Regions from separate parts of the Leifsonia sp. GW821-FHT13C09 genome, predicted to be linked through region 3. Evidence: predicted binding sites of a transcription regulator. Region 3 holds the regulator's gene; each other region holds the start of a gene.

Region 1 (9,518 bases), 560 kb from region 3:
TGCGCCGCCCGCTCAGCCGCCGCTCGAACTCGGCCCACGGGATCGGCGGATTATTCCACCCCATCGCGCGCCCCTCCCCGCATCCACGTGGCAGAACACGCCGTCTGGAGGTCGGGCCACGCGGCATGTCCTGCCAGGTGGACGCGCGCGCTAGTCATAGCGGGCCTCGGCGAACCAGGTGGTGCCGGTGAGGGCGAGCAGCCAGGCGGTGCCGTCGGCGTCGACCAGCTGGAAGCGGTGCATGGCGCGCGCGAGCGTCGCGTCCCACCAGCGCTCGCGCACCGGCCACGGGCCGGCCCAGGAGTCGACCGGCCGGGCGTCCCGGGCGGCGCCGGTGGGGGAGAACGACGCGATCGGCGCGGTGACGTCGCCGCGGTCGGTGACCTCCACCGGCTCGCCGGCCGCGTTCAGCACCGCCACCGGCCGCGGCACCTCGAACACCGTGGAGGGCGCGGGCGCCGGCAGCGAGCCCGGCCAGGGCCGGTCCGAGCGGGCGACGCCCACCGGCCGGTCGCCCCACGGCACGAGCACCTGCCGGTCGGACAGCGCCCGGCCGCCGCCGATCGTCGCGGTGACGACGGCGTCGTGGCCGAGCATCCCCTGCACGCGGGTGAGGCCGTGGTGGATGCGCTCGTCCGCGCCGCCGCCCCACAGGCCGTCCTCGTGGTGGCCGATGTCGTCGACGGCCTCCGGCGCCACGGCGACCTTCGCGATCGGGGAGGCCAGCCCGGAGTCGATGGAGCCGGCGCCCTGCAGCTGCCAGCGCACCCGGTCGACCACGTCGGAGGCCGAGAACAGCCGGGGGTGCTGCCAGCTCCGTTCGCTCACCCTCCCGCGCTCGTCGGTCACCTCGATGCGCAGCGACGTGCACACCAGCCCGGCCTTGGTGAGCCCGGCCACGAACTGCTCGGCCGTACCGCGGAACGCGAAGGTCACCTGGTCGACCCGGTCGAGGGGAGGCTCGAACTCGATCGCCCGGTCGAGCACCTTCGGCGGGGTGCGCGGCACCACGGCGGCGCCGTCCATCCCGCTGGCCAGGTCGTGGGCGTGCTCGCCGCGCTCCCCGAACCGCTCCCGGACGTCCAGCCGGTCGAGCCGGGCCAGGTCGCCGAGGGTGCGCAGGCCCAGCCGGCGCAGCAGCGGGGTGAGCTCGGTGAGGCCGAGCTGGGCGACCGGCAGCGGGGCGAGGAAGGCGGGGGAGCCGCCGGGCGGGACGATGCGGACGCGCGACGCGGGCCCGGTGGAGCGCGCCGCCTGCTCGGCGGCGAACGGCCCGTCGGCGATCCCGATCCGCACGTCGTCGAGCGCGAGCCCGGTCACGTCCTCCAGCCCTGCCAGGCAGCGCAGCAGCTCAGCCGCCGCTGCCTCCTCGCCGCCGTAGTAGCGCGCCGGCCCCCGCGCACGCAGGACGCAGGTGCCCGGCCGCACCGCCTGGACGCCCGGGGTGATCTCCTCGATCGCGGTCAGCACCGGTTCGAAGGCGCGCGCGTCCAGCACCGGGTCGTAGAGGACGATCTCCAGCTGCGGGCAGCGCGACTGCGCCTCCCTGACCCGGAGCCCGCGGGTGACGCCGTCGGCGCGGGCGTGCGCGGAGCAGGCGAACACCATCCCCTTCTCGACCAGCGCCAGCGGCACGTCTGCGGGCAGCTCGAGGCGCTGCCGGGCGGCGATGACCGGCCAGTCGGGGCACCAGAGCACGATCGCGCGGGTGACCTGGCGCATCTAGCTCACCGCCTCCAGGCGCGTGGGGGCGGAGGCGCGGAACGTCTCGTCGACTGCCGGCAGCCAGAGCTCGGCGCGGCGCCGCGGGCCGGCCCCGCCGCGGGGTGCGGCCTCCACGGTCACCCGCCGGGAGGAGAGGTAGCCGGCGCCGGCGCCCAGGCCGTCCCAGCCGCTGCGGACGACGGAGAGCGCCGCCTCCGCCTGCGGCCAGTCGCCGGCGACGACGAGCGTGGCCTCCCGCTGCCGCAGCCGCGCGGTCAGTCGCGCGACGTCGCCGCTCTTCGGCCGTTCCGGGGGCGCGACGGCGATCACGCCGAGCACGTCCGCCATCGCGGCGGTGACGGTCAGCCACTGCGGCCCGGGATGCGGCACCAGCACGAGCCGCTCCAGGTCGATGCCGAACCGGCCGGCGGCCTCCGCCCCGAAGTCGGGCATCCCGACCACGCCGCACCAGGCGCCCGCGGCGCTCGGCCCAGCGAGCATCGCCATCAGGAGCGTGGTGGAGCCGTGCACCGTGTAGGCGGCGCCGGCCTTGAGCGCGCCGCCGGGCAGTAGCGCGGCCAGCGCGGGATGCGTCTCCAGCCGCCGCGCGTCCAGCTTGGTCGCCTGCATCTGCCGGATGCGCGACTGCAGCTCGTGCACCTGCGCCCGGTCGGCGACCGGGTCGGGGAAGGTGCGTGCGACTGCCAGGGACATACGTCTATTTTCGAACACATGTTCGAATACCGCAAATGGATTCTGGGTCGAAAATACGCCGATGCGCCAACAGGAGAAACGGCCCGGAACTCCTGCCGGGCGTCGTTCCGCAGGAGTTCAGGCGCGTGTCGCGGCGGAATCTCCTGCGCTACGCGCGGGGGAGGGGTTCTGTTACGAAGTCGATGAGTTGCTCTACGCGGCCGAGGAGGGCGGGTTCCAGGTCGGCGTAGGTTCGCACCTGGCCGAGGATCCGCTTCCACGCCCGGGCGATGTCGGCCTGGGTGTCGTGGGGGAGGCCGAGCGCGGCGCAGATGCCGTGCTTCCACTCGATGGAGCGTGGGATCGACGGCCACGCCTCCAGCCCGACCCGCGCCGGCTTCACGGCCTGCCAGATGTCGATGTAGGGGTGGCCGACCACGAGGACGTGCGCGCCGTACGGCCCGCGCGCGACCTGTTCGGCGATCCGGCTCTCCTTGGAGCCCGGCACCAGGTGGTCGACCAGCACACCGATACGCCGGCCGCGGTCGGGGGCGAACTCGCGCACGATCGCGTCCAGGTCGTCGACGCCCTCCAGGTACTCCACGACGACGCCCTCCACCCGGAGGTCGTCACCCCAGACGCGCTCCACCAGTTCGGCGTCGTGGCGGCCCTCCACGAAGATGCGGCTGGCGCGGGCGACGCGCGCCTTCTGCTCGCCGACCGCGAAAGAGCCGGAGGCGGTGCGCCCCCGGCCGGCAGGCGCGCGGCCCGGCACGACGAGCTTCACGGGCTCCCCGTCGATGAGGAAGGCCGCCCCCAGCGGGAACACGCGCTTCGCCCCGAAGTAGTCCTCCAGCTCGACGGTCTGCGCCTCCAGCCGCACGATCGCGCCGCAGAACCCGGTGCCGGCCTCCTCGACCACCAGGTCCCGCACGGCCTCCACGGTCGGCACGGCCTTCCGTCCGGTGTTCCTCCAGTCGGTGGCCAGCACATCGGATCCGTAGCGGTCGTCGTTCGTCACGTTGAGAGAGGGTAGGGGATGGGCGGGGCCGGGTGGCGGAGGCTCCCCGGGCGAGGGCTGGATGCGGTCGCCCGTCAGTCGAAGATCCGCACCAGCCGCCAGCTCCGGTCGTCGGCGTCGTGCCGCACGTCGAACACGTGGGCCACCCCGCCGTCGCTTGTCGCCTGGAACCGCCAGCCGCCGATCTCCCTCGGGAGTGCCCCGACCCCGTAGCGGTGCTCGCCGAAGGGCTTCCACCACGGGCAGATCTCCGCCCACACCGTCGGGGTGTCGCTCACCCGGTAGCGCGTGGAGCGCCAGACCAGGCGGGTCGGGATGCCGTCCTCGGTGGTCCACACGGCCACCGCCTCGTCGATGTCGGTCATGAGCGCGGGTTCCTCTCGATCGAACGTATGTTCGAATGCAAGTGTAAACCTGCGCACCGACGGAGCGCACCAGGGATACGGTCGTACTGCCATACTGACCGCATGACAGACTTCGGGGATCCGTCGAACGCGTCGCTGCGCCTCAGCAACGACGAACGGGAGCGCGCCGTCGCCGCGCTGCAGTCGCACGCCGCGCAGGGGAGGCTGAGCGAGGCCGAGTTGCAGTCGCGCATCGCGTCCGCGCGGTCCGCCGTCACCCGCGGCGACCTGCAGCCGCTGTTCACCGACCTGCCGGGAGTGCTGCATCTGGACGGCGCCGGGGGCCCGGACTCCGCTCCGCCCGGACCGGCGGCCGCCGCGTGGCAGGCGTCGCAGCCCGGCCCGAGCCCGTGGGGCTACCCGCCCGCGCCCGGTGAGCACGGCCGGCCGATCACCCGCTGGGGGGTGCTCGTGGTCTCGGTCATGCCGTTCGTCGCCGTCATCCTGTTCTTCCTGACCGGGATGGCGTGGGGCTACGCCTACAGCTGGCTGTGGTTCCTGCTCATCCCGCTGGCCGGCGCGCTGGTGTACGGCGTCGACGGGGGAGACCGCAGGCGGCGCTGAGCCGCACCACCGAGGGCGTCAGCCGACCGTCGCCCCGAACAGCAGCCCCAGCAGGTACGTCGCGGCCGCGGCCCCGTACCCGATCGCGAGCTGCCGCAGCGCCCGCTTGAGCGGAGAAGCGCCCGACAGCAGTCCGACGATCGCGCCCGTCCCCAGCAGCACGAGGCCGACGAGCACGGCGGCGACCACGATCGCCGCCGTGCCGGTCAGCCCGAACAGGAACGGCAGGATCGGGATGAGCGCACCGGAGGCGAAGAAGCAGAAGCTCGACACGGCGGCGCTCCAGCCGTTGCCGACGGCCTCGTGCTCGTCCTCCACGGCACCCGGCACCGCCACCGGCGATGTGTAGGCGCCGAGCGTCGTCAGCACCTCATGGGCGTGCGCCTGCGCCTCCGTCTGGTCCATACCGCGGGCCCGGTAGACGAGGGTCAGCTCGTTCGCGTCCACATCCAGGTGGGAGAGCGCGGAACTGGTGGCCGGGTTCGGGCTGGAGGCCTCCAGCAGCTCGCGCTGCGACCGAACCGAGACGTACTCGCCGGCGCCCATCGACAGTGCGCCGGCGAGGAGGCCGGAGATGCCGGTGAGCAGCACGACGTGGCTCGGCACCCCGCTCGCCGCGACGCCGAGCACGAGCGCCAGGTTGCTGACCAGGCCGTCGTTGGCGCCGAACACGGCCGCGCGGAACGTGCCGGAGAGCCGCTGCCGGCCGCGGGCGGCGAGCGCGCGCACGACTTCCTCGTGCACCTGCTCGTCCGCCGCCATCTGGGGTGTGGCGTCCGCGTCGTCCGCGTACGGGGACCGTGCCTCCGCCCGCTGCGCCAGCGCGAGCACGAAGACCGAGCCGAACCGGCGCGCCAGGAAGCCGAGCATCCGGGTGCGGATGTCGCCGCGCAGCGGGCGGCCGACCTGGTCGCCGAGGAGGTCGAGCCAGTGCTGCTCGTGGCGGCGCTCGGCCTCGGCGAGCGCGAGCAGGATCTCCCGCTCCTCGCCCTCCCGGCGTCCGGCGAGGTCGCGGTAGACGGCGGCCTCGGCGCGCTCGTCGGCCAGGTACTGCCGCCAGCGCTTGATGTCGGCGTGCGTCGGGGCGGGGGGATTCGAGGCGGGCTGGGGGGTGCTCATCGGGTGACGAGTCTACCGGCCGCCGCGAAACGGTCGCCCCAGACGGCGGCCAGCTCCCGCACCTCTGCGGGCCCGTCGATCGTGAAGGGCGCGGCGACCGCGGCGAGGCCGAACAGCGCCCACTCGGCGGAGTCCGCCGTGATCCGCACCCGGGTGCGGGCCGTGCCGTCCTCCGCCGGGGCCTCCGGCTCGGCCTCCACCCAGCGCCCGATCGCCCGCTCAACCTCGGCGAGCGGAGCCGCGATCACCGCGTCCACGACCAGGGACTCCACGGCCCCGGCGAGCGATGCGCGCACGTACTCGGCGGCGTCGGCGGCGGGCAGCGTCCGCGGCCGGAAGCGCGCCCCGGTCGGCCGGGCCCCGGTCATCCGGTCCAGCCGGAAGCTCCGCCAGTCGAACCGGCCAAGGTCGTACGCCACGAGATACCAGCGCCGTCCGACCGAGACCAGCCGGTGCGGCTCCACGGTGCGCTCGGAGGCGGCCCCGTCGCGGCGCACATAGGAGAACACCAGTCGCTCCTCATCCCGGCAGGACTGCGCCACTACGGTCAGGAGTTCGGCGTCCACCACCGGACCGGGCGCCAGCTCGGAGGCGAGCGTCGCGACGCGCAGGGCGTCCACCCGGCGGCGCAGCCGTGGCGGCATCACCTGCACGACCTTCGCGAGCGCCCGGACGGACGCGTCGGCGACCCCGGCGACGCCGCTCTGCGCGGCGGTGCGCAGGCCCACCGCGAGCGCCACGGCCTCCTCGTCGTCGACCACGAGCGGCGGCAGCGACGCTCCGGGGGCCAGCTGGTAGCCGCCGGCGACCCGCGCATGGCGTCGACCGGATAGCCGAGGTCGCGCAGCCGCTCCACGTCGCGGCGGAGCGTTCGCGGAGACACCTCCAGCCGGTCGGCGAGCTCCTGGCCCGGCCAGTACCGGTGCGTCTGCAGGAGCGACAGGAGTTGGAGGGTGCGGGATCCCGTGCTGGCCATGCCCCCAGTGTGCCGCTGAATGCGGTCGGGATGTGGCCGCTATCGCTGTTCGAGGGCGTGCGCGTCGCGAGGCAGCAGGGCGGGCGCACCCCGCCGCGACAGGGTGAGCACCGCTTCCGCGACGTGCTCGTTGCGTTCGATGTCCTGCTCGACGTCGTACAGATCGTCCGCGACGTCGGATTCCGGGTCGTCGCCGATGAGGTCGACGGCCGCGACGAGGAAGACGCGCTCCGGCCCGACGTACTCCAGGTGGAGGTAGGTGACCCGCTCGACCTGCGGATGCTGCAGAAGCGACACGAGCGCCGCCTGGTTCACCCGGTCCGGCGCCGGCTCCCCGAGAAGGAAGCGCCGGTTGCGATCGATCAGCACGACCGCCACGACCGCGAGCAGGACGCCGACGAGGATGGAGCCGACCGCGTCGTACACGGCGTTCCCGGTGAGCTCATGGAGGAGCACGCCGAGGAACGCGATGACCAGCCCGATCAGCGCGGCCGCGTCCTCCGCGACGACCGCCCGCAGCGTCGGATTGGAGGTGCTGAGGATGTGCTCCAGCGTGCCGGTTTCGCGTTCGACCGCCGTCGACCTGGCCTGGCCGAAGGACTGCACGAAGGAGAAGCCCTCGAACACGAAGGCGACGGCGAGCACGATGTAGTTGATCAGGTAGTCGGTGTCCGGCTCTCCGGTGCCGAGCTGGGAGAAGCCGTGCAGGATCGAGACGACCGCGCCCGCCGTGAACAGTCCCACCGCCGCGAACAACGACCACACATAGGCCTCTCGGCCGTAGCCGGTCGGGTGGAGGTCGTCCTGCGGGCGGCGCGCGCGGCGCTCGGCCTGGAGCAGGAAGACCTCGTTTCCGGAGTCCGCCCAGGAGTGCGCCGCCTCCGCGACCATCGACGCGGACCCGGTGATCACCGCCGCGACGGTCTTCGCGAGCGCGACGACGATGTTCGCGCCGAGCGCGAGGAGGACCGTGAGCAGGCTCTGCTGAGAGCGCTTCGGGTTCGCCATGCACGCCACAGTAGAAGGGCCAGAGGAAAAGAAGAAGGACTCCGGGGGAAACACGAAGGCCCCGATCTCTCGATCGGGGCCTTGCCGGTGTCCGAGGGGGGACTTGAACCCCCACGCCCTATACGGGCACTAGCACCTCAAGCTAGCGCGTCTGCCATTTCCGCCACCCGGACGGGTGTTTCCGGCCGCCGAAGCTTCCGGCTGCCGAAGAAAGACACTAGCACGAAACCGACCCCCGCTCTGACATCGTCGCACACCCCGGGCGTGGCGGGGCGGCCCGCCCGGTAGCGTGGGGGGATGACCGACTCCACCGACACCGGGCCTGACGAGACCGAGCTGGACGAGACCGCCATCATCGCGCGCGACCTCATCCGTTTCGACACCACGAACTTCGGCGAGGGCCGGTCCAACGGCGAGACCGAGGCGGCCGAGTACGTTGAGGCACGGCTGAGCGCGCTGGGGCTCGCCCCGCAGGTCTTCGAGTCCGACCCGGGCCGGGCGAGCGTCGTCGCCCGGGTGGAGGGTCGCAACAGCGCCAAGCCCGCCCTCGTCGTGCACGGCCACCTGGACGTCGTCCCCGCCGACCCGCGCAACTGGTCGGTGGATCCGTTCGGCGGCGTGGTCAAGGACGGCCTGCTCTGGGGCCGCGGCGCGGTCGACATGAAGAACATGGATGCGATGATCCTGACCGCTGTCGGCGACATCCTCGGCGCGGGGGAACAGCCCGAGCGCGACCTGGTGCTCGCGTTCTTCGCCGACGAGGAGGACGGCGGCCGGCGCGGCTCGCACTTCCTGGTGGACACCCAGCCGCAGCTCTTCGCCGGCGCCACGGAGGCGATCAGCGAGGTCGGCGGCTACTCCATCGACCTCGGCGGCCGGCGCGCGTACCTGCTGCAGACGGGGGAGAAGTCCCTGGTCTGGATCAAGCTGATCGCCCGCGGCCGCGCCGCCCACGGTTCCCGGCTCATCAAGGACAACGCGATCACGAAGCTCGCGGAGGCGGTCGTCGCGATCGGCCGCCGCGAGTGGCCGATCCAGCTTACCGACACCACGACCCGGCTGATCGCGGAGCTCGGCCGGCTGCTCGACGTCGATCCCGAGCGGGTCGGCCCCGACGAGGTGGTGCTCCGCACGGGGACGGCTGCGGGCTTCATCCTGGCGACGTTGCGGGCGACCAGCAACCCGACGCTGCTGGAGGCCGGCTACAAGCACAACGTCATCCCGGACACGGCGGAGGCGCTCATCGACATCCGCACGCTGCCGGGCGACGAGGACCGGGTGCTCGCGGAGGTGCGCGAGCTGATCGGCGACGACGTGGAGATCCAGGTCATGCACCGCGACATCGGCCTCGAGGCGGAGTTCGGAGGCGAGCTGGTCGACGCCATCACCGGCACGCTGGAACGGCACGACCCGGGCGCTCCGGTACTGCCGTACCTGCTCTCCGGAGGCACCGACAACAAGGCGCTCAGCCGGCTCGGGATCACCGGGTACGGCTTCGCTCCGCTGCGGCTGCCGAGCGATCTCGACTTCCCCGGGATGTTCCACGGGGTCGACGAGCGGGTGCCGTTGGAGGCACTAGGGTTCGGGAGGTCCGTCCTGCGCGACCTCCTGCGCAGCTACTGAAAGAGCCTTCGTGGAATTCCTCAACGCCCTCATCCTGGGTGTCGTCCAGGGACTCACCGAGTTCCTGCCGATCTCCTCCAGCGCCCACATCCGCATCGTCGGGACGCTGCTGGGAACCGGAGCAGACCCCGGCGCCCGCTTCACCGCGATCATCCAGCTCGGCACCGAGGCGGCGGTGCTGCTGTACTTCTGGCGCGACATCGCCCGCATCGTCACCCGATGGTTCCAGGCGCTGCTCGGCCGCATCACGCGGAACGACCCCGATGCCCGGATGGGCTGGCTGGTGATCGTCGGCAGCGTGCCGATCGTCGTCCTCGGGCTGCTTTTCCAGGACGCGATCGAGACCACCTTCCGGTCGCTCTGGATCGTCGCCACGACGCTGATCGTCTTCGGCGTCCTGCTTGGG
Region 2 (9,518 bases), 310 kb from region 3:
CTCCGCGCTACGGTGGCAGAGTGGGTTCGACGGCGACGCGGACACGGCAGCGGTGGGGGATGGTCACCGCCGCCGCGGTGCTGCTCGCCCTCTCGGGGGTGGCGCTCGCCTTCCAGGGCGCTCCGGTCTTCACCGGGCTCCGGTTCACCCCGCCGGCCGCCGACCTGCAGCCGCACCCCGGGGAGCAGCGGGCCACCGGCACTCCCGCGCCGTCGGAGATCCCGCACGAGACCCGCGTCGACCTGACCTGGGTGACCTACGCGGTCATCGCGTTGATCGTCGTCGTCCTGCTCGGCCTGCTCTGGCGATACCTGCGGAGGAGGCTTCATCCTGCGCTCCCCGGACTCAGCGGCGCTGTCGACGGCTCTACCGAGGGGACCGTCGCACCCGAGCCGCCCGCGCAGCCGCGTCCCGAGCGCGTCCGCCGCGGCCTCGACCGCGCCCTCGATCTGCTCGGCGAGGGCCGGGAGCCGCGGGACGCCATCGAGCGGGCCTGGCTCGGGCTGGAGGAGGGCGCGGCCGACAGCGGTGTCCACCGCCTGCCGGCCGAGACGCCGGGGGAGTTCGTCCGCCGCGTCCTCGCCCGGGTCGCGTCCGACCGCGATGCCGCCGGTGATCTTCTCGACCTCTACCTGCGCGCCCGATTCAGCGACGCGCCCGTGACCGCGACCGATGTGGCTGCGGCCCGCGCCGCGATCGAGGCGTTGCGCGCCTCGTGGGGGACCGCAGCGGTGGGCGGGGTGGACCGGTGACGCGCGCGCGGATGGTCCGGCGTGCCGTCGGCTGCGTCGTCGCGGCCGCGGTGGTCGGGGTGGCGGCCTGGTTCTTCGGGATGGACGCCCCGCACGCCGTCGGCCTCGGGTTCGTGGTCTTCGCGCTCGGCGCCGTGCTCTCGCTGCTCGGGGATCAGGCCGAGGTCACCTGGCCGGTGCCGTCGCCGCAGCCGCGGCCCGGCGCCCGGCGGGACGTGGTCCAGCTCGGCTGGGCGCTCGGCGCCCGCGGCGGACGCGTGTCCCCGGAGGCGGTCCGCCGGTTGCGCGGGCTCGCCGCCGAGGTGCTCGACCGGCACGGTGTGCAGCTGGACGACGTGACCGCCGCGCCCCAGGTCATCGCACTCCTGGGAGAGGAGACCGCCCGCCTGTTGCACAAGGGCAGCGCCGTCGCCCCGCGCCCGAAGGAGTTCGCCGCCTCGCTCGCCCGGCTGGAGGCGCTGGCCGGCCCCGGCCCCGAGGCGCACCGGCACGCGCAGGACGGTGGTCAGGCGGCGTACCAACGGACGCAGGACGGCGGTTCGGCGGCGCACCCTGCTCCGGCCTCGGCGGGGTCGCCTCCCTCCGCGGCAGGCGGTTCGGCCGAACCGCTCACCACCGAGCGAGGAGCCGCATGACGCCCACCGCCTCCACCACGCGCACGTCCCGCGGCGCCGACACGACAGGAGCCCGATGACCCCGGAAACTTCCGCCGCCGCAGCGCAGAGCACCGCGGCGGCCGACGCCGTGCCGGCCGACGCCGCGCCGGCCCACGCCACGCCGGCCGACCCGGCGACCGGCCCCGCCCCGCTCCCCGTCGCCGAGGTCGCCCGGCTCGGCGCCGAGGTCCTCGACCGCGTGGAGTCCGTCGTCGTCGGGATGCGCGAGCCCCTGCACATCGCACTCGCCACGGTCCTGGCCGGCGGCCACGTGCTGTTCGAGGACGTCCCCGGCCTCGGCAAGACGCTCGCCGCGCGCAGCATCGCGAGCGCCGTCGGCCTGGACTTCCGGCGGCTGCAGTGCACGCCCGACCTGCTGCCGTCCGACATCACCGGCTCCTTCGTCTACGTGCCGTCGACCGCCGAGTTCGAGTTCCGGCCGGGGCCCGTGTTCACCGGGCTGTTCCTCGCGGACGAGATCAACCGCACCTCGCCGAAGACGCAGTCCGCGCTCCTGGAGGCGATGGCCGAGGGACAGGTGTCCGTCGAGGGGCGCAGCTTCGCGCTGCCACGGCCCTTCCACGTGGTCGCGACGGCGAACCCGATCGAGTCGGAGGGCACCTACGCCCTCCCGGAGGCGCAGCTCGATCGCTTCATGGTCCGGCTCGGTGTCGGCTACCCGGACCCGGACGGCGAGACGCAGGTGCTCCTCGCCCGCGTCGCCCGGCGGCACGAGGTCGCCACGGTCGAACCGGTCACCGACGCCCGGACGCTGCTGGCGATGCAGGCGGGCGTCGAGAGCGTGGACGTGGACCCCGACATCGCCGCCTACTGCGTCCGGCTGGCCGCGGCCACGCGTCGGCACCGCTCTGTAGAGGTGGGGGCGTCGCCGCGCGGGTCGCAGGGCCTCCTGCTGGTCGCCCGGGCGCTGGCGGTGCTCGCCGGCCGCGACTTCGTCATCCCCGACGACGTCAAGCGGGTCGCGGTCCCGGTCCTCGCGCACCGGCTGACGCTGACCGTGCAGGCGTGGACCAGCGGCGTGAGCGCGTCGCAGGTGGTCCTGGAGGTCGTGTCCTCCGTGCCCGGACCGCCGGCGGTGGGCGTGCGCGAGCGGGAGGCCGCGGACTGATGTCGCTGTGGTCGCGGGCGCGCATGCCCGGCCCGCGCGAGCGGACCGAGGCGCCGGCCGGCGGCTCCGGGTGGGCGCTGAGCCCGGCGGTGACCGCGGCCGCGATCGTCGCTGCGGTGTGCCTGGTCGCCGCGTTCGTGCTGTCCCGGGTCGAGCTGGTGCTGGTCGCGGCGCCGCTGCTGCTGGTGGCGGTGGCCGGCTGGTCGTCGCGGCCGGAGTCCGCGGCCGCCCGCACCCGCGTGAGCATCGCCGGCGACGACCCGGACGGCCGCGTGCGCGTCGACGCCGTGGCGGAGGCGGACGGCCGGCCGGACGGCGTGCACCTGCGCATCCACCGCGCGGATCGTGCGCCAGAGGACGCGGTGGTCACGCCGCGCGAGGCGGCGCGGCTGCGCTTCCGCGTCGCCGTCTCGCACTCCGGCCCGCAGCGGATCCTGTCGCTCGCCGCCCGCGGGATCGGGCCGGACGCGGCGTGGACCGGTGACCCGGGTCTCCCGGCCGTCGCGGAGCGCGTCGTCCGCCCGGTCGCCCAGCGGGTGCGGAGCCTCCCGCTGCCCGCGCGCCTGCTCGGACTGACCGGTGGCCACGTCTCCACCCGGCCGGGCGACGGCGGCGAGTTCCGGGACATCGACCGGTTCCGCCCCGGCGACCGGCTCCGCCGCATCGACTGGAAGGCGACCGCCCGCCTCGCCCAGCGCCCCGGCGAGCTGTATGTGCGCCGGACGACGGCGACCTCCGACGCCGCGGTGCAGCTCGTCCTGGACGCCCGCGACGACGTCCCCGGCGCGGTCGCCGGCTGGGCGGCGCCGTACCCGCGGCCCGGAGCGACGTCGCTCGACCTCGCGCGGGAGGCCGCGGTGTCCTTGGCCGGCGCCTACGCCGCTGCGTCCGACCGTGTGGGGTTCGACGACCTCTCCGACGCGCGCCGTGCGCTGCCTCCGCGCGCGGGCGCGCGACACCTGCACCGGGTCCAGCGCGCGGTGGAGCTGACCACCGCGCACGGGTCGGCGACCGAGCGCGCCAGGGCGCCTCGGCTCGCGCAAGGGGCGGTGGTGTTCGTGATGTCCACCTTCCTCGACGACCAGGCCATGCGTCTGGCGCTCACCTGGCGCGCGGCGGGGCACCGGGTGATCGCGGTGGACGTACTGCCGCCGCGCACCGTCCACGACCTGCCGTCCCGGGAACGGCTGGCGCTGCGGATCGTGGACCTGGAGCGCGGCCTGCGACTGGACCGGCTGCGAGCGGCAGGGACCGAGCTGCTGGTGTGGGCGTCGCCCGACCGCGACGCGACACTGCGCCGGCTGGCGACGCCGAGGAGGCGGATATGAGCAGCGGGACGGGGGTGAGCGGCGCGGGTGAGCAGACTCCGGCCACCCCCGACCTCGGCCTCACCCTCCCGGCCTGGTCGCTCCGCGTGGCGTTCGCGGTCGTCGCCGTCCCGCTCGCCGTGAGCACCGCGCCCAGCGGCCCGTGGCCCGCCCTGGCCGTCCTCCTCACCGGGGTGGCGGTCGCCGTCCCGCGCTGGCGGGTCGCGTGGGTGCTCATCGGCGTGCTCGCGTTCTCCACCCTCCTCGAACCGGGCACGCTCACGCTCCGGCTGCTCGCCGTGATCGCCGCCGTCCACGTGCTGCACATGCTCGCGGCCTGGATGCTGGTCCTCCCCGCGAGGGCGCGGTTGCAGCCGGCCGTGCTGCTGCCGTCGCTGCGGCGCCTGGTCCTCATCCAGGTGCCCGTGCAGGCGGCCGCGATCGTGCTGCTGCTCGTCGCCCGGCCCGCCGCGGCGCCGTGGCTGGCGATGGTCTCCGGCGCCGCGATCGTCGGGCTGGTGGCCCTCCTGGCGGCGCTCCTGCTCGCCCGGCCGCGGGCTTGATCCCGGCGCCGGGTACGAATGTCGGTGGTGCGGCGTACGCTCGCGCGTGGTCGCACATCCTCTGGCCGAGTTGCTAGGATCGAACAAAGCTTCGAACTCGCCTACACGGCCTCCGACGGGGGCGTCGCGCGGTGCGCGGTGGGCGAACACGCGGGTGGGGCGACGGCGAATAGCGGAGAATGGAACGAGTGAGCACTCTGAATAGCAGGAGTTCGGGCAGCAGGAGTTCGGCGGGCAATCCGAGCAAGGTCGTGGGGTCGCACCTCAGCGTCCGCGGCGCCCGCGTGCACAACCTCCACAACGTCGACCTCGAGATCCCGCGCGATTCGCTGGTCGTCTTCACGGGACTGTCCGGCTCGGGCAAGTCCTCGCTCGCCTTCGACACGATCTTCGCGGAGGGGCAGCGCCGCTACGTCGAATCGCTGTCCGCGTACGCGCGGCAGTTCCTCGGCCAGGTCGACCGGCCCGACGTCGACTTCATCGAGGGCCTGAGCCCCGCGGTGTCGATCGACCAGAAGTCCACCAACCGCAACCCGCGGTCGACGGTCGGCACCATCACCGAGATCTACGACTACATGCGCCTGCTCTGGGCGCGCATCGGCGTCCCGCACTGCCCGGTCTGCGGCGAGAAGATCCAGCGCCAGACGGTGCAGCAGATCGCCGACCAGCTCATGGAGCTGGAGCCGGGCACGCGCTACATGGTGGTCAGCCCGGTCATCTCGCAGAAGAAGGGCGAGTTCGTCGACCTCTTCAAGGAGCTCGCCGCGAGCGGCTATTCGCGCGCGCTCGTGGACGGCGAGCAGATCCAGCTCAGCGAGCCGCCGACGCTGAAGAAGCAGTACAAGCACGACATCTCCGTCGTGGTCGACCGTCTGGTCGCCGGACCCGACATCCTCGGGCGGCTCACCGACTCGCTGGAGACCGCGCTGCGGCTCACCGACGGCCTGGTGCAGGTCAACTTCGTGGACCGCGAAGGTCCCGAGGCGTGGCAGTCGTTCAGCGAGAAGCTGTCCTGCCCGAACAGCCACCCGATCCAGCTCACCGAGATCGAGCCGCGCACCTTCTCGTTCAACGCGCCGTTCGGCGCCTGCCCGGAGTGCTCCGGGCTCGGCACGCGCATGTCGGTGGATGAAGACCTGCTGCTCGGCGACGACGAGCTCAGCATCGCTGACGGCGTCATCGTTCCCTGGACCACGCAGGGCAAGGGCCTCTTCAACTACTACGAGAAGCTGCTCGACGGCCTCGCCCGCGACCTCGGCTTCTCGCTGAAGACGCCGTGGAAGAAGCTGCCGCAGAACGTGCAGGAGGCCGTGCTCCGCGGCGACAACTTCGAGGTCAAGGTGCGGTGGAAGAACCGCTACGGCCGCGAGATGTCCTACACGTCCGGCTTCGAAGGCGTCGTGCCCTACATCGAGCGCCAGTACGCGCAGGCCGAGACCGACAGCCAGCGCACCCGGTGGGCCGAGTACCTCCGCGAGGTGCCGTGCCCGGTCTGCCAGGGCAAGCGGCTGAAGCCCGAGGTGCTCTCGGTGCTCGTCCACGGCGCGTCCATCGCGGACGCGTCCCTGCTCAGCCTGTCGGACGCCCGTGCCTTCATGGAGAAGCTGCACCTCACCGAGCGCGAGCAGAAGATCGGCGCGCAGGTGCTGCGCGAGATCAAGATCCGCCTGGACTTCCTCATCCAGGTCGGCCTGAGCTATCTCGACCTGGCCCGCGCGGCGGCGACGCTGTCCGGTGGCGAGGCGCAGCGCATCCGCCTGGCGACCCAGATCGGGTCGGGCCTCACCGGCGTGCTGTACGTCCTGGACGAGCCGAGCATCGGCCTCCACCAGCGCGACAACCGCCGCCTGATCGACACGCTCGTCGCGCTGCGCGATCTCGGCAACACGCTGATCGTGGTCGAGCACGACGAGGACACCATCCGCACGGCCGACTGGATCGTGGACATCGGTCCGGGGGCCGGCGTCAACGGCGGCCACGTCGTGCACTCCGGCTCCTACGACGAGCTGCTGGCCAACACCGAGTCGCTGACCGGCGACTACCTGGCCGGCCGGCGCGAGATCGCCATCCCGGAGAAGCGGCGCAAGATCGACAAGAAGCGCGTGCTCCGGGTGGTGGACGCGGAGGCCAACAACCTCAAGAAGGTGACAGTCGACTTCCCGCTCGGCGCGTTCGTGGCGGTCACGGGCGTCTCGGGCTCCGGCAAGTCCTCGCTGGTCAACGACATCCTGTACCGGGTGCTCGCCAACAAGCTCAACGGCGCCCGCAAGCTGCCGGGCAAGCACCGCACGGTGACCGGACTGGAGAACCTGGACAAGGTCGTGCACGTCGACCAGGCGCCGATCGGGCGCACGCCGCGCTCCAACCCGGCGACCTACACAGGCGTCTTCGACCGCATCCGCACCCTGTTCGCGGAGACGCCGGAGGCCAAGGTCCGCGGTTACCTGCCGGGCCGGTTCAGCTTCAACGTCAAGGGCGGTCGCTGCGAGACCTGCTCGGGCGACGGCACGATCAAGATCGAGATGAACTTCCTGCCCGACGTCTACGTCGCGTGCGAGGTCTGCGGGGGAGCGCGGTACAACCGCGACACCCTAACTGTGCACTACAAGGGCAAGAACATCGCCGAGGTGCTCGACATGCCGATCAGCGAGGCGGCCGAGTTCTTCCGGCCGATCTCGGCGATCCACCGCTACCTGCAGACCCTCGTGGACGTCGGCCTCGGCTACGTCCGTCTCGGGCAGAGCGCCACGACGCTGTCCGGCGGCGAGGCGCAGCGCGTCAAGCTCGCGACGGAACTCCAGCGCCGGTCGAACGGACGCAGCGTGTACGTGCTCGACGAGCCGACCACCGGGCTGCACTTCGAGGACGTCCGCAAGCTCCTCCTGGTGCTCAACGGCCTGCTCGACAAGGGCAACACGGTCATCGTCATCGAGCACAACCTCGACGTCATCAAGTCCGCCGACTGGATCATCGACATGGGTCCGGAGGGCGGCGCCGGCGGCGGCGAGGTCATCGCGACCGGCACGCCGGAGCAGGTGGCCGAGACGCCGGGGAGCCACACAGGCTACTTCCTCAAGGAGATCCTCCAGGGGGAGGGCGCGCTCGGTGGCGAGCGTGTCCGCGGCGCCGCGTAGGATCACGCTGTGCAGAGTACGGACACGGTCGGCTACCGCCCCAAGGCCGGCGAGATCCCCACGCAGCCGGGCGTCTACCGGTTCCGCGACAAGAACCGGAGGGTGCTCTACGTCGGCAAAGCGAAGAACCTCCGCGCGCGGCTGAGCAACTACTTCCAGCCGCTGCGGAGCCTGCACGAGCGCACCCGGCGGATGGTGATCACCGCATCGAGCGTCGAGTGGACGGTCGTCGCCAGCGAGTTCGAGGCGCTCCAGCTGGAGTACACCTGGATCAAGGAGTTCAACCCGCCGTTCAACGTGCAGTTCCGGGACGACAAGTCTTACCCGTACCTGGCGGTGACGCTGGGGGAGCGGATCCCGCGCGTCATGGTCACCCGCAACCGCAACCTCAAGGACGCGCGCTACTTCGGTCCGTACACGAAGGTCTGGGCGATCCGCGACACGGTCGACCTCATGCTGAAGGCGTTCCCGGTGCGCAGCTGCTCCGACGGCGTGTTCCGCCGCGCCGAGCTGACCGGGCGGCCGTGCCTGCTCGGCGACATCGGCAAGTGCGCCGCGCCCTGCGTCGGCCGGATCAGCCCGGAGGACCACCGCGAGCTCGCCGAGGACTTCGTCTCCTTCATGGCGGGCAACGACAGCAAGTACATCCGCGACCTCACCGAGAAGATGAAGCAGGCGGCGAGCACGCTCGACTACGAGGCCGCCGCGCGGCACCGCGACGCGATCGGCGCGCTCGAGGCGGCCATGGGCAAGAGCGCGGTCGTCCTGCAGGAGAACGTGGACCTCGACGCCTTCGGCATCGCGCACGACGAGCTCGCCGCCGCCGTGCAGCAGTTCATCGTCCGCGGCGGCCGCATCCGCGGTGTGCGCTCCTGGGTGGTCGACAAGGAGCTCGACATCTCGCTGGGCGAGCTGGTGGAGACCGTCCTCCAGAACGCCTACGAGGGCGCCGACGCGCCGCCGCGCGAGATCATCGTGCCCGAGCTTCCGGAGGACGCCACCGAGCTGGAGCAGTGGCTCATGGCCCGCCGGGTGGAGGCCGACGAGGCCGCCCCCGTGCGGCGCGGCCCCAAGTCGACCGGTCGCGTGGAGCTGCGGGTCGCCCAGCGTGGCGACAAGGCCGCGCTCGCGCAGACCGCGGAGATGAACGCGAAGAACGCGCTGATCCTCTACAAGACCCGGCGCAGCTCCGACTTCGTCGCGCGTTCGAAAGCCCTCAACGACATCCAGGACGCCCTCGGCATGGCCGAAGCGCCACTCCGGATGGAGTGCTTCGACGTCTCGCACCTGAGCGGCACCAACATCGTCGCCTCGATGGTCGTTTTCGAGGACGGCCTGCCGCGCAAGGACCAGTACCGCCGGTTCAGCATCCCGGAGTCCACCGACGACACCGAGTCGATCTACCAGGTGATCTCGCGCCGCCTGGCGTACCTGCGGGACGACGGCGACCAGCCGGACGCCGACCAGCCGGATACGGCCGAGCAGCCCGACATCGAGCAGCGCGACGGCGACGGCGACGACCCGCGGATCGACGTCGACGCCGAGCTCGCGGAGGCCGCGGAGCGCCGCCGCCGCAAGTTCTCCTACCCGCCGAACCTCCTCATCGTCGACGGCGGCCAGCCGCAGGTCGCCGCGGCGCAGCGCGCGCTGGAGGAGTCCGGCGTCACCGGCATCCAGCTCGCCGGCATCGCCAAGCGACTGGAGGAGATCTGGCTGCCGGACTCCGACTTCCCGGTCATCCTGCCGCGCAACAGCGACGCCCTGTTCCTGGTGCAGCGCATCCGCGACGAGGCGCACCGCTTCGCGATCACCTACCAGCGGGCGCGGCGCAAGCGCGACATCTCGACGGTGCTGGGGGAGATCCCCGGCCTGGGACCCGCGCGCGTGAAGGAGTTGCTCAAGCACTTCGGATCGGTGGCGCAGCTGCGCCAGGCGACGCCCGAGCAGATCGCGGAGGTGCGCGGCGTCGGCCCGGCC
Region 3 (9,518 bases):
GTCGCTGCAGCACGTCCCGCACGATGTCGAGGACGAGCCGGACCTCGACGCCCGGCTGAAGACCTGGCTCGCGTTCGCCGACCAGAAGGTCGGCCAGGTTGCCGTGCTCGCGCGCGGGATCGTGGACGGCCACGAGGCGGTGCAGGACGAGCTGACCGCGGCGACCGCGGCGCTCGCCGACCGTGCCGCCGCACCGGGCGTGCGCGTCGAGGCCGTGCGCACCCGCGAGGCCGCGCTGACCCGCGCGGACTTCCGCCGCGGCGAGTACGGCGACCGGCAGGCCGCGCAGGACGAGGCGCTTCACCTGCCGTTCCTGCCGACCACCACGATCGGGTCGTTCCCGCAGACGGCGGACATCCGCCGCTCGCGCGCGCAGCTGGCCAAGGGCGTCATCGACGAGGCGGAGTACCTGGGCCGCATGCAGGCGGAGATCAAGCGCGTGGTCGACCTCCAGGAGGAGATCGGCCTGGACGTGATCGTGCACGGCGAGCCCGAGCGCAACGACATGGTGCAGTACTTCGCCGAGAACCTGGACGGCTTCGCGGTCACCCAGAACGGCTGGGTGCAGTCGTACGGGTCGCGCTGCACGCGCCCGTCGATCCTGTGGGGCGACGTGTCGCGGCCGAAGCCGATCACGGTGGACTGGTCGACCTACACGCAGACGCTGACCGAGAAGCCGGTCAAGGGCATGCTGACCGGGCCGGTCACGATCCTCGCGTGGTCGTTCGTGCGAGACGACCAGCCGCTCGGCGAGACCGCGCGTCAGGTGGCCCTGGCGCTCCGCGACGAGATCGCGGACCTGGAGGCCGCGGGCATCCGCGTCGTGCAGGTGGACGAGCCGGCCCTGCGCGAGCTGCTGCCGCTCAAGCGCGCCGACCAGCCCGGGTACCTGGAGTGGTCGGTGGGGTCGTTCCGGCTCGCGACCTCCGGGGTGGCGGACGCGACCCAGATCCACACGCACCTCTGCTACTCGGAGTTCGGCGTGGTCATCGACGCGATCCGCAACCTGGACGCGGACGTGACCAGCATCGAGGCCGCCCGCAGCCGCATGGAGGTCGTGCACGACATCCAGCGCTCCGGCTTCGAGCACGGGATCGGCCCGGGCGTCTACGACATCCACTCGCCGCGCGTGCCGTCGGTCGCCGAGGTGACGGAGCTGCTGGAGACGGCGCTCAGCGCCATCCCGGGCCGTCAGCTCTGGGTGAACCCGGACTGCGGGCTCAAGACCCGCGGCTACGACGAGACCGTGGCCTCGCTGCGCAACATCATCGCGGCGACGCGCGACGTGCGGGAGCGCGTGGGCGTGAACGCCTGACCTTCGCGCCGGCCGAGGCCGCGCTACCCCTGTTCCGCTCTCCGCGGACGGGGGAGCGCGGCCTCTGCCGTTCGGGGATGATGAGCGCATGGTGCGCATCGCGGACGACGAGTTCGAGCGGCTCGTGGACGACGTCTTCGACGGTCTGCCTGACGACATGGTGCGGCCGCTGGAGAACGTGGCCTTCATCATCCAGGATCAGCCGCCCGGCGCTCGGCCGCGGCTGTACGGGCTGTACACCGGCCATCCGCTGACGCGGCGCGGGGTCTACGGGTTCGGGGAGCTGCCGGACCGGATCACGCTGTTCCGCAACAACCTCGAGGCGTCATGCGAGACGGTCGAGCAGCTCCGCGAGCGAGTGCGCGTCACCCTCGTGCACGAGATCGGCCACTACTTCGGCCTCACCGACGCCCGCCTCCAGGAACTCGGCTGGGCCTGACCCCACCCCTCCGCAGCCGAGACGTGACTAATCGCGGAAATCGCCGTGGCGATTCCCGCAACTAGTCACGTCTCGGGTCAGACGGCGCGGAGGACGGCGACGACTTTGCCGAGGATTGTGGAGTAGTCGCCGAGGATCGGCTCGAAGTTGGAGTTGCGGGGGAGCAGCCAGGTGTGGCCGTCGCGCTGGCGGAACACCTTGACGGTGGCCTCCTCGTCGAGCATGGCCGCGACGATGTCGCCGTTCTCCGCGGTGTTCTGCGCGCGGACGACCACCCAGTCGCCGTCGCAGATGGCGGCGTCGATCATGGACTCGCCGATCACCTTGAGCATGAAGAGCTCGCCGTTTCCGACGAGCTGGCGGGGGAGCGGGAACACCTCCTCCACCTGCTGCTCGGCGGTGATCGGGACGCCGGCGGCGATGCGGCCGACGAGCGGTACCATCGCGGCGTCGCCGACCGGGGTCTGGCTCTCGAAGTCGGGGGTGGCCGACGGCAGGTCGATGAGGATCTCCAGCGCACGCGGCCGGTTCGGGTCGCGGCGGAGGTAGCCGCTGAGCTCGAGCTGGTTGAGCTGGTGGGTGACGGACGAGAGGCTGGAGAGGCCGACGGCGTCGCCGATCTCGCGCATGCTCGGCGGGTAGCCGCGCTGGCTCACCGACCGCTGGATCACGTCGAGGATGGCGAGCTGCTTCTCGCTGAGGTTCTTGCGGCGCCGCGTGCGCGGAGCCTGGTTCTCGTTCGACACGCTCGTCCCTTCGTGACCGTCGCCGGCACCCGGGGGAACCGAATGTCGGTGGTGCCTGGTTGTCTTACGTCCAGACAATCGAAACTGTATCCACAGTACGGCTGCCCGACAAACATGTGTTCGAGTGTGTCTCGAAATACGTGCGGGTTTTTTCGCCGGCCCGAGGATTGCGGTCTCGAACATTCGAAGATATATTCGGAACAGAGCTTCGACCGGAGCCTTTGGAGGTCACGATGAGCACAGCAGTGATTCACAGCGTTGGTATGAACAACGTCGAGGTGGGTGGCGCGCAGGCGGCCGGGCGTGTTCGGCTGCGGCTCACGCGGCGCGGGCGCGTCGTGCTGACGATGCTCGTGGCGCTGCCGATCGTGATCGGTGCGATGGTGTTCGCGCTCAACGGCGGGGGTGCGGCTGCGACCGGCGAGCAGACGCACGTGACCTTCCACTACGTGACGGTCCAGTCGGGCGACTCGCTGTGGTCGGTGGCGTCGCGGATCGCGCCCAAGGCCGACCCGCGCGATGTGATCGCGGAGCTGGTGAGCCTGAATGGGTTGTCGTCGGCGGTTGTGACGCCGGGGCAGCAGTTGGCGATTCCTACGCGGTACGAGAAGTAGGGGGGGCTCGGGCGCGTCAGAACCGCCGGCGCTGCCGACCAAGGGGGGGAAAGAACGTGGGGGACATCGCCAACCTGCCTAGCGCCGCGTAGCTGCCCCGCGTGAGCGAGGTGGTTACCGCCCCCCACTCCTCACCACCCCAGGCCGCCGCCAAGGCAGGAGATTTGGTGCGACAGGCCGGGCGATTTCCTGCGGAAGGGGGTTCGGCAGGAGATTCGGGCGAGTTTTCCTGCGGGGCGGGGGATACCACCTCCACGGTCCGCCGCGACAGCGCCACCCCTGGGTGAAGGAGATTTGGTGCGACTGGCCGGGCAAACTCCTGCGGAAGGGGGTACGGCAGGAGATTCGGGCCGGTTCTCCCTTTTGCGGGGCGCAGTGGCGCGGCGGGTGTCGGGTCGCGGAGGGGGCGCCCCGGGGCGTCACACGGCGGAAGCGCCCAGCGGCGCTGACTACCATTGAAGGGTGACTTCTCTCTCCGATCTTCCGATCCGTGACGACCTGCGCGGCCGCACTCCGTACGGGGCGCCGCAGAAGGTCGTGCCCGTCGCGTTGAACGTGAACGAGAACACGCATCCGGTTCCGGAGGACGTCGCCGCCGACATCGTCGCGCGGGTCGCCGTCGCGGTGACCGGGGTGAACCGCTACCCCGACCGCGAGTTCACCGAGCTGCGCGAGGCGTTCGCCCGGTACCTCGGGCACGGACTCACGGCCGAGCAGCTCTGGGCCGCGAACGGGTCCAACGAGGTGCTCCAGCACATCCTGCAGGCTTTCGGCGGACCCGGGCGCAGCCTCCTGGGCTTCGCTCCGACGTACTCCATGTACCCGCTGCTCGCCTCCGGCACCGGCACGAGCTGGATCGCTGCCGGACGCGACGACGATTTCGAACTGTCCCCCGAGACCGCGGCGGCCGCCGTGCGCGAGCACGACCCGGACATCGTCATCCTCTGCTCGCCGAACAACCCGACCGGGACCCCGCTGTCGCTCGAGACGGTCGAGGCCGTCTACGCCGCGGCGCGCGGCATCGTGATCGTGGACGAGGCGTACGCGGAGTTCATGCCGGAGGGCGAGCCGTCGGCGCTCACGCTGCTCCCCGGGCGCGAGCGGCTGCTGATCTCGCGGACGATGAGCAAGGCGTTCGCGTTCGCGGGCGCGCGCGTCGGCTACCTGGCCGCCGATCCCGCCGTGGTGGACGCCCTGCGGCTGGTACGCCTGCCGTACCACCTGTCCGCTCTGACGCAGGCGGCAGCGCTCGGCGCGCTCGCGCATGCGGACGAGATGCTCGCGATGGTCGGCGAGATCCGGACGCAGCGTGACCGGCTCGTCGTGGAGCTCGCCGAGCTCGGCTACCTCCCGCACCGCAGCGGCAGCAACTTCGTGCTCTTCGGGGGTGTCGACGACCCGCATGCGGTGTTCGAGGCGCTCCTGGAGCGGGGCGTCCTCATCCGGGACGTCGGCATCCCGAACCACCTGCGCGTCACCGCGGGCACCGAGACCGAGACCACCGCGTTCCTGGAGGCGCTGCGCGCTCTCGGCCGCCCCTCCGGAGCCGCGACGGCCGGCGCCCAGTCGGTAAGCTCGCAGTCATGACGAATCGGACCGCCCAGCTTCAGCGCGCGACCAGCGAGTCGAGCATCGAGCTCAGCCTCGACCTCGACGGCACCGGGAAGTCCGACATCCACACGTCGGTCCCGTTCTACGACCACCTGCTGACCGCGTTCGCCAAGCACTCGCTCACCGACCTGACGGTGCGCGCGAGCGGCGACACCGACATCGACGTGCACCACACGGTGGAGGACGTCGCGATCGTCCTCGGTCAGGCCATCAAGAAGGCGCTCGGCGACAAGTCCAGCATCTCCCGCTACGGCGACGCGCTGGTCCCGCTCGACGAGGCGCTCGTGCAGGCCGTGGTCGACATCTCCGGACGCCCCTACCTCGTGCACGGCGGCGAGCCGACCGGGTTCGAGTTCCACCTGATCGGCGGCCACTTCACCGGGTCGATGGTGCGGCACGTCTTCGAGGCGATCGCGTTCAACGCCGGGCTGACCGTGCACGTCACGGTCGTCGGCGGCCGCGACCCGCACCACATCGCGGAAGCCGAGTTCAAGGCGTTCGCGCGCGCGTTCCGCCAGGCGAAAGCACTCGACCCGCTGGTGTCCGGCATCCCCTCCACCAAGGGCGCGCTGTGAGCGCACCCGACGTCGTCGTCTTCGACTACGGGACCGGCAACGTCCACTCCGCGGTCAAGGCGCTGGAGGCCGCCGGCGCGAACGTCGAGCTCACCGGCAACCGCCGTCGTGCGCAGGAGGCCGACGGACTCCTCGTCCCCGGCGTCGGCGCCTTCGCCGCGGTCATCGACGCGCTGCGCCGCTCGCACGGCGACGAGGTCATCGACCGGCGGCTCGCGGGCGGACGACCGGTGCTCGGCATCTGCGTCGGCATGCAGGTGCTGTTCGAGCGCGGCGTCGAGCACGGCATCGAAAGCGAAGGGCTCGGCGAGTGGCCGGGCACGGTCGACCGGCTGCGCGCCGACGTCGTCCCGCACATGGGCTGGAACACCGTCCAGGCGCCGGAGGACTCCGTGCTGTTCGACGGCATCCGCGACGAGCGCTTCTACTTCGTGCACTCATACGCGGCGCAGGACTGGACGCTGGAGGCCACGGGTCCGTTCCCGCAGCCGCGGGTGACCTGGGCCGAGCACGGCTCGCGTTTCGTGGCGGCGGTGGAGAACGGGCCGCTCACCGCGACCCAGTTCCACCCGGAGAAGTCCGGTGAGGCGGGCCTGAAGCTGCTGCGCAACTGGATCGGCTCGCTCTAGCGCCATCCCCGTCCGTCACGCGGACCCGAACGACCCCGACAGAGGAAACCCACACCGACATGAGCGAACTCACGCAATCTCCCAAGCTCGTACTGCTGCCCGCCGTCGACGTCGCCGACGGCAAGGCCGTCCGACTGACGCAGGGCGAAGCCGGCAGCGAGACCAGCTACGGCGACCCGGTCGACGCCGCCGCCGAATGGGTGGACGCCGGCGCCGAGTGGATCCACCTGGTCGACCTGGACGCCGCGTTCGGCCGCGGCGACAACCGCGACCTCCTGAAGAAGGTCATCGACCAGACCGACGGCGTCAACATCGAGCTCTCCGGCGGCATCCGCGACGACGCGTCGCTGGAGCACGCGCTGGCGATCGGCGCGACCCGCGTCAACCTCGGTACGGCGGCGCTGGAGAACCCGGAGTGGGCGGCCGACGCGATCGCCCGCTACGGCGAGGCGATCGCGGTCGGCCTGGACGTGCGCGGGACGACGCTCGCGGCGCGCGGCTGGACGCGCGAAGGCGGCGACCTGTGGGAGGTGCTGGACCGCCTCGAGCAGGCCGGCTGCGCCCGCTACGTCGTCACCGACGTGACCAAGGACGGCACGCTCAAGGGCCCGAATCTGGACCTGCTGCGCCAGGTGATGGAGCGCACCGAGCGACCGGTGGTGGCCTCCGGCGGCATCTCCAGCCTCGACGACATCGCCGCGCTGCGCGCGCTGGTGCCGCTGGGACTGGAGGGCGCTATCGTCGGCAAGGCGCTCTACTCCGGAGCGTTCACCCTGCCCGAGGCGCTGGATGTCGCCGGCGACTGAGCCCGAGGAGGGCGACCGCGGGCCCGAGGGCGGTCGCAGGGAGCCGTCCTCCGGATCTGCCTCGCCCGGCCCCACCTCCACTGGCGCCGACCGGCTGGCCGGGTTCGCGGCGACGCTCGCCGGATTCGCCGCCTCACCCGGTGACTCCGCAGGGCAGCCCTGGGCGGGCCGCGAGTTCGACGACAACCCGTTCGGTGACGACGACGGGTCCGCGCCTCCCGAACTGCTCGGGGCGCTCGCCGCGTTCCGGGCGGGCGAGGTCGGAGCCGAGGCCGTGGTGGACGCCGTGCGCGCGGTGCGCCTCCTCATCCCGCTCGTCGCCGAGCTGGGCGAGGAGGGCGTCAGCGACGCCGGGCTCGCGGTCGACAAGACCCAGGAGCTGTCCCTCGTCACCGTCGCGGGCCCGGACGGGCGCCGCGTCCTTCCCGTGTTCTCGTCGGTGACGGCGATGCAGGCCTGGAATCCGCTGGCGCGACCGGTCCCGGCCGCCGGTCCGCGCGCAGCGCTCGCCGCCGCGTCGGAGGAGACCGAGCTGCTGGTGCTCGACCCCACCTCCGAGACCGAGTTCGTCCTGCGGCGGCCCGCGGTCTGGGCGCTCGCGCAGGGGCAGCCCTGGCTGCCGAGCCACCGCGACCCCGTCGTGGTGACGGCGTTCCGGGCGTCGATCGCGTCCGAGCTCGGCGTGCTCGACGTGGAGCTGGCGGCGGGCGACCCGGACTACCGCCTCGCCGGTGACGAGCTCGTGGTGCGGCTCACGCTCGCCGCGGGCCTGACCGCCGAGGAGCTGAACGCCATCCTGTCCCGGCTCGCACAGCGCTGGGCCGCCGACGATGCGATCGCGACCCGGGTCGACTCCCTCCGCGTCCAACTCACCGCCGGCCCCTGACACGCGAGTACGCGGATAATCTGGCTACTCGGCGGCTTCTGACCGATTATGCGCGTACTCGATGGGCGGCCACCGGGCGCGAACGGTGGCGGTCGGGCGGGGTCAGGCGGCCGTGGGGAGCATGCGGAGGACGGCGACGACGGACAGAACCGCAACGATCGCGACGAACCCCACCAGCACCGGGACGAGCGGCCAGAGGGTGAGCGCGACGCCGACCAGCAGCACCGGCAACGCCAGCCCGATGTAGGCGATCAGGAAGATCGCCGCCAGCACCTCGCCGCGCCGCTCGGGTGCGGCGAGCGAGCCGGCGACCAGGATGGACGCCCGGAACAGCATCCCGACCCCCGCGCCGGCCAGCACGCCCGCGACCAGGAACACCGGCAGCGAGTCGCCCAGCACGCCGACCGCCAATCCCGCGAGGCCGACGACCACGAGCGGCACGGCGACGATCAGCGTCGTGCGCGACCGCAACGGTGCGAAAACGATCTGCGACACCGCGGACGCCGCGAACACCGAGAACGGCACGACGCCGGCGACGAGGTGCGACGCGACATGGAAGGTCCCGGCCAGGACGCTCGGCGCAAGCGATGTGAACAGGCCGAACACGGCGAAGCCCGCGAAGGCGGCGACGGCGGCGGCGGAGAACGCGCCGCGGGACGCCGCGGGCACCGAGATGCGCTGCGGCCGGTACGCGGGGCGCTCCTCCGCGCGCTCCACCGTCTCCGGCACCAGGGCGACCGCCAGCGCGGCCAGAGCCAGGACCACCAGGAACACGGCGTACGGCAGCAGCAGCGGCGCGGGCAGGAACTGCGCGAACACGCCGCCGATCAACGGTCCGAGCGCCAGGCCGCCGGTGTTGACGACCGTGGAGACCGTGCTCGCCAGCCGCGACCCCTCTGCCGGTCGGGCGACCGACCTCAGCTCGCCGAGATGCGCCGTCGCGCTCGCCGTGAGCGCCCCGACGCCGACGCCGGAGATCAGGCGGGCGACGATCAGGCCGCTCACGTCGTTCCAGACCAGGAACACTGCCGCCGCCACGATCTCCAGCACGATCGCGACGAGCACCATCCGGCGCCGGCCGGCCCAATCGCTCAGGTGGCCGATCAGGAAGAGGCTCGCGATCACGCCGACCGCGTACGCCGCGAAGATCACCGTGACGACCCAGGTCGGGAAGCCGTTCCGCTGCTGGTACAGCGCATACAGCGGGGTGGGGATGGTCGAGAACGCCATGACGGCGAGGAACGCCGCGGCGACGATCCAGAAGCCGGCGCCGTGACGGAGACGCCACGGCCGTGCGGCCGAAGGCGTCGTCGCGGAGCGCGGGAGGGTGGCGGGGGCTTTCATCGACATGCCCACATCCTCCGCCCCGAGCGGCAATCGTGTCCAACGAAGGCAGGCGATGGTTGCGATCGGTCAAGACGATCGAGAACATGGTCGCATGGACACCCGTCAGCTCGAGTACTTCGTGGCCGTTGCCGAGGAGCTCAACTTCACGCGTGCGGCCGCGCGCGTCTTCGCCGCCCAGTCCACCGTCTCGGCCGGGGTGGCCGCCCTGGAGCGCGAGCTCGGCGCCCGGCTGTTCGAGCGCGACGCGCACGGCGTCACCCTCACGAGCACGGGGGAGGCCGCGCTCGCCGAGGCGCGCGTCGGCCTCCAGTCGGTCGAGCGGCTGCGTGACCTCGCGGCCGGCGACGGACCGCTGCGGGGTGTGGTCCGGGTGGGGATCTTCACCAATCTGACCTCCATCGACCTCCCGGGGATCATGGGCGAGTTCCGCCGCAGGCACCCCGCCGTCGACCTCCGGCTCGGACCGTCGCCGAGCGGCTCCACCGGGCTGGCGGACGACGTCCGGCAGGGGCGGCTGGATGTCGCCTTCTACGGTCTCCCTGACCCGGTG

The links. The regulator LexA, encoded in region 3, represses DNA repair genes until DNA is damaged. The targets are predictions, from matches to a motif close to TCGAACANNTGTTCGA.
Region 1: a site for LexA is predicted at 3,803-3,818, ahead of AC1ROW_RS02665 (DUF6504 family protein). Genes of this name have one in related genera too.
Region 2: a site for LexA is predicted at 4,487-4,502, ahead of uvrA (excinuclease ABC subunit UvrA). Genes of this name have one in related genera too.

Annotation. Positions count from the first base shown of each region.
Region 1 is NZ_JBXAPS010000001.1:559,767-569,284, reverse strand. Features, by position in the region: gene AC1ROW_RS02685 (error-prone DNA polymerase) at 1-64, opposite strand, end outside; gene AC1ROW_RS02680 (DNA polymerase Y family protein) at 151-1,722, opposite strand; gene imuA' (DnaE2-dependent mutagenesis accessory factor ImuA') at 1,723-2,418, opposite strand; gene AC1ROW_RS02670 (DUF3097 domain-containing protein) at 2,567-3,418, opposite strand; gene AC1ROW_RS02665 (DUF6504 family protein) at 3,493-3,783, opposite strand; gene AC1ROW_RS02660 (DUF1707 domain-containing protein) at 3,886-4,386, shown strand; gene AC1ROW_RS02655 (VIT1/CCC1 transporter family protein) at 4,405-5,505, opposite strand; gene AC1ROW_RS02650 (helix-turn-helix transcriptional regulator) at 5,502-6,266, opposite strand; gene AC1ROW_RS02645 (helix-turn-helix domain-containing protein) at 6,149-6,481, opposite strand; gene AC1ROW_RS02640 (cation diffusion facilitator family transporter) at 6,521-7,489, opposite strand; tRNA gene AC1ROW_RS02635 (tRNA-Leu) at 7,578-7,662, opposite strand; gene AC1ROW_RS02630 (M20/M25/M40 family metallo-hydrolase) at 7,787-9,112, shown strand; gene AC1ROW_RS02625 (undecaprenyl-diphosphate phosphatase) at 9,123-9,518, shown strand, end outside.
Region 2 is NZ_JBXAPS010000001.1:312,147-321,664, forward strand. Features, by position in the region: gene AC1ROW_RS01480 (DUF4129 domain-containing protein) at 21-752, shown strand; gene AC1ROW_RS01485 (hypothetical protein) at 764-1,387, shown strand; gene AC1ROW_RS01490 (AAA family ATPase) at 1,443-2,537, shown strand; gene AC1ROW_RS01495 (DUF58 domain-containing protein) at 2,537-3,865, shown strand; gene AC1ROW_RS01500 (hypothetical protein) at 3,862-4,407, shown strand; gene uvrA (excinuclease ABC subunit UvrA) at 4,659-7,541, shown strand; gene uvrC (excinuclease ABC subunit UvrC) at 7,551-9,518, shown strand, end outside.
Region 3 is NZ_JBXAPS010000001.1:2,324-11,841, forward strand. Features, by position in the region: gene metE (5-methyltetrahydropteroyltriglutamate--homocysteine S-methyltransferase) at 1-1,315, shown strand, start outside; gene AC1ROW_RS00015 (metallopeptidase family protein) at 1,404-1,754, shown strand; gene lexA (transcriptional repressor LexA) at 1,832-2,500, opposite strand; gene AC1ROW_RS00025 (LysM peptidoglycan-binding domain-containing protein) at 2,764-3,114, shown strand; gene AC1ROW_RS00030 (histidinol-phosphate transaminase) at 3,577-4,701, shown strand; gene hisB (imidazoleglycerol-phosphate dehydratase HisB) at 4,698-5,300, shown strand; gene hisH (imidazole glycerol phosphate synthase subunit HisH) at 5,297-5,929, shown strand; gene priA (bifunctional 1-(5-phosphoribosyl)-5-((5-phosphoribosylamino)methylideneamino)imidazole-4-carboxamide isomerase/phosphoribosylanthranilate isomerase PriA) at 5,989-6,735, shown strand; gene AC1ROW_RS00050 (SseB family protein) at 6,719-7,621, shown strand; gene AC1ROW_RS00055 (MFS transporter) at 7,724-8,971, opposite strand; gene AC1ROW_RS00060 (LysR family transcriptional regulator) at 9,060-9,518, shown strand, end outside.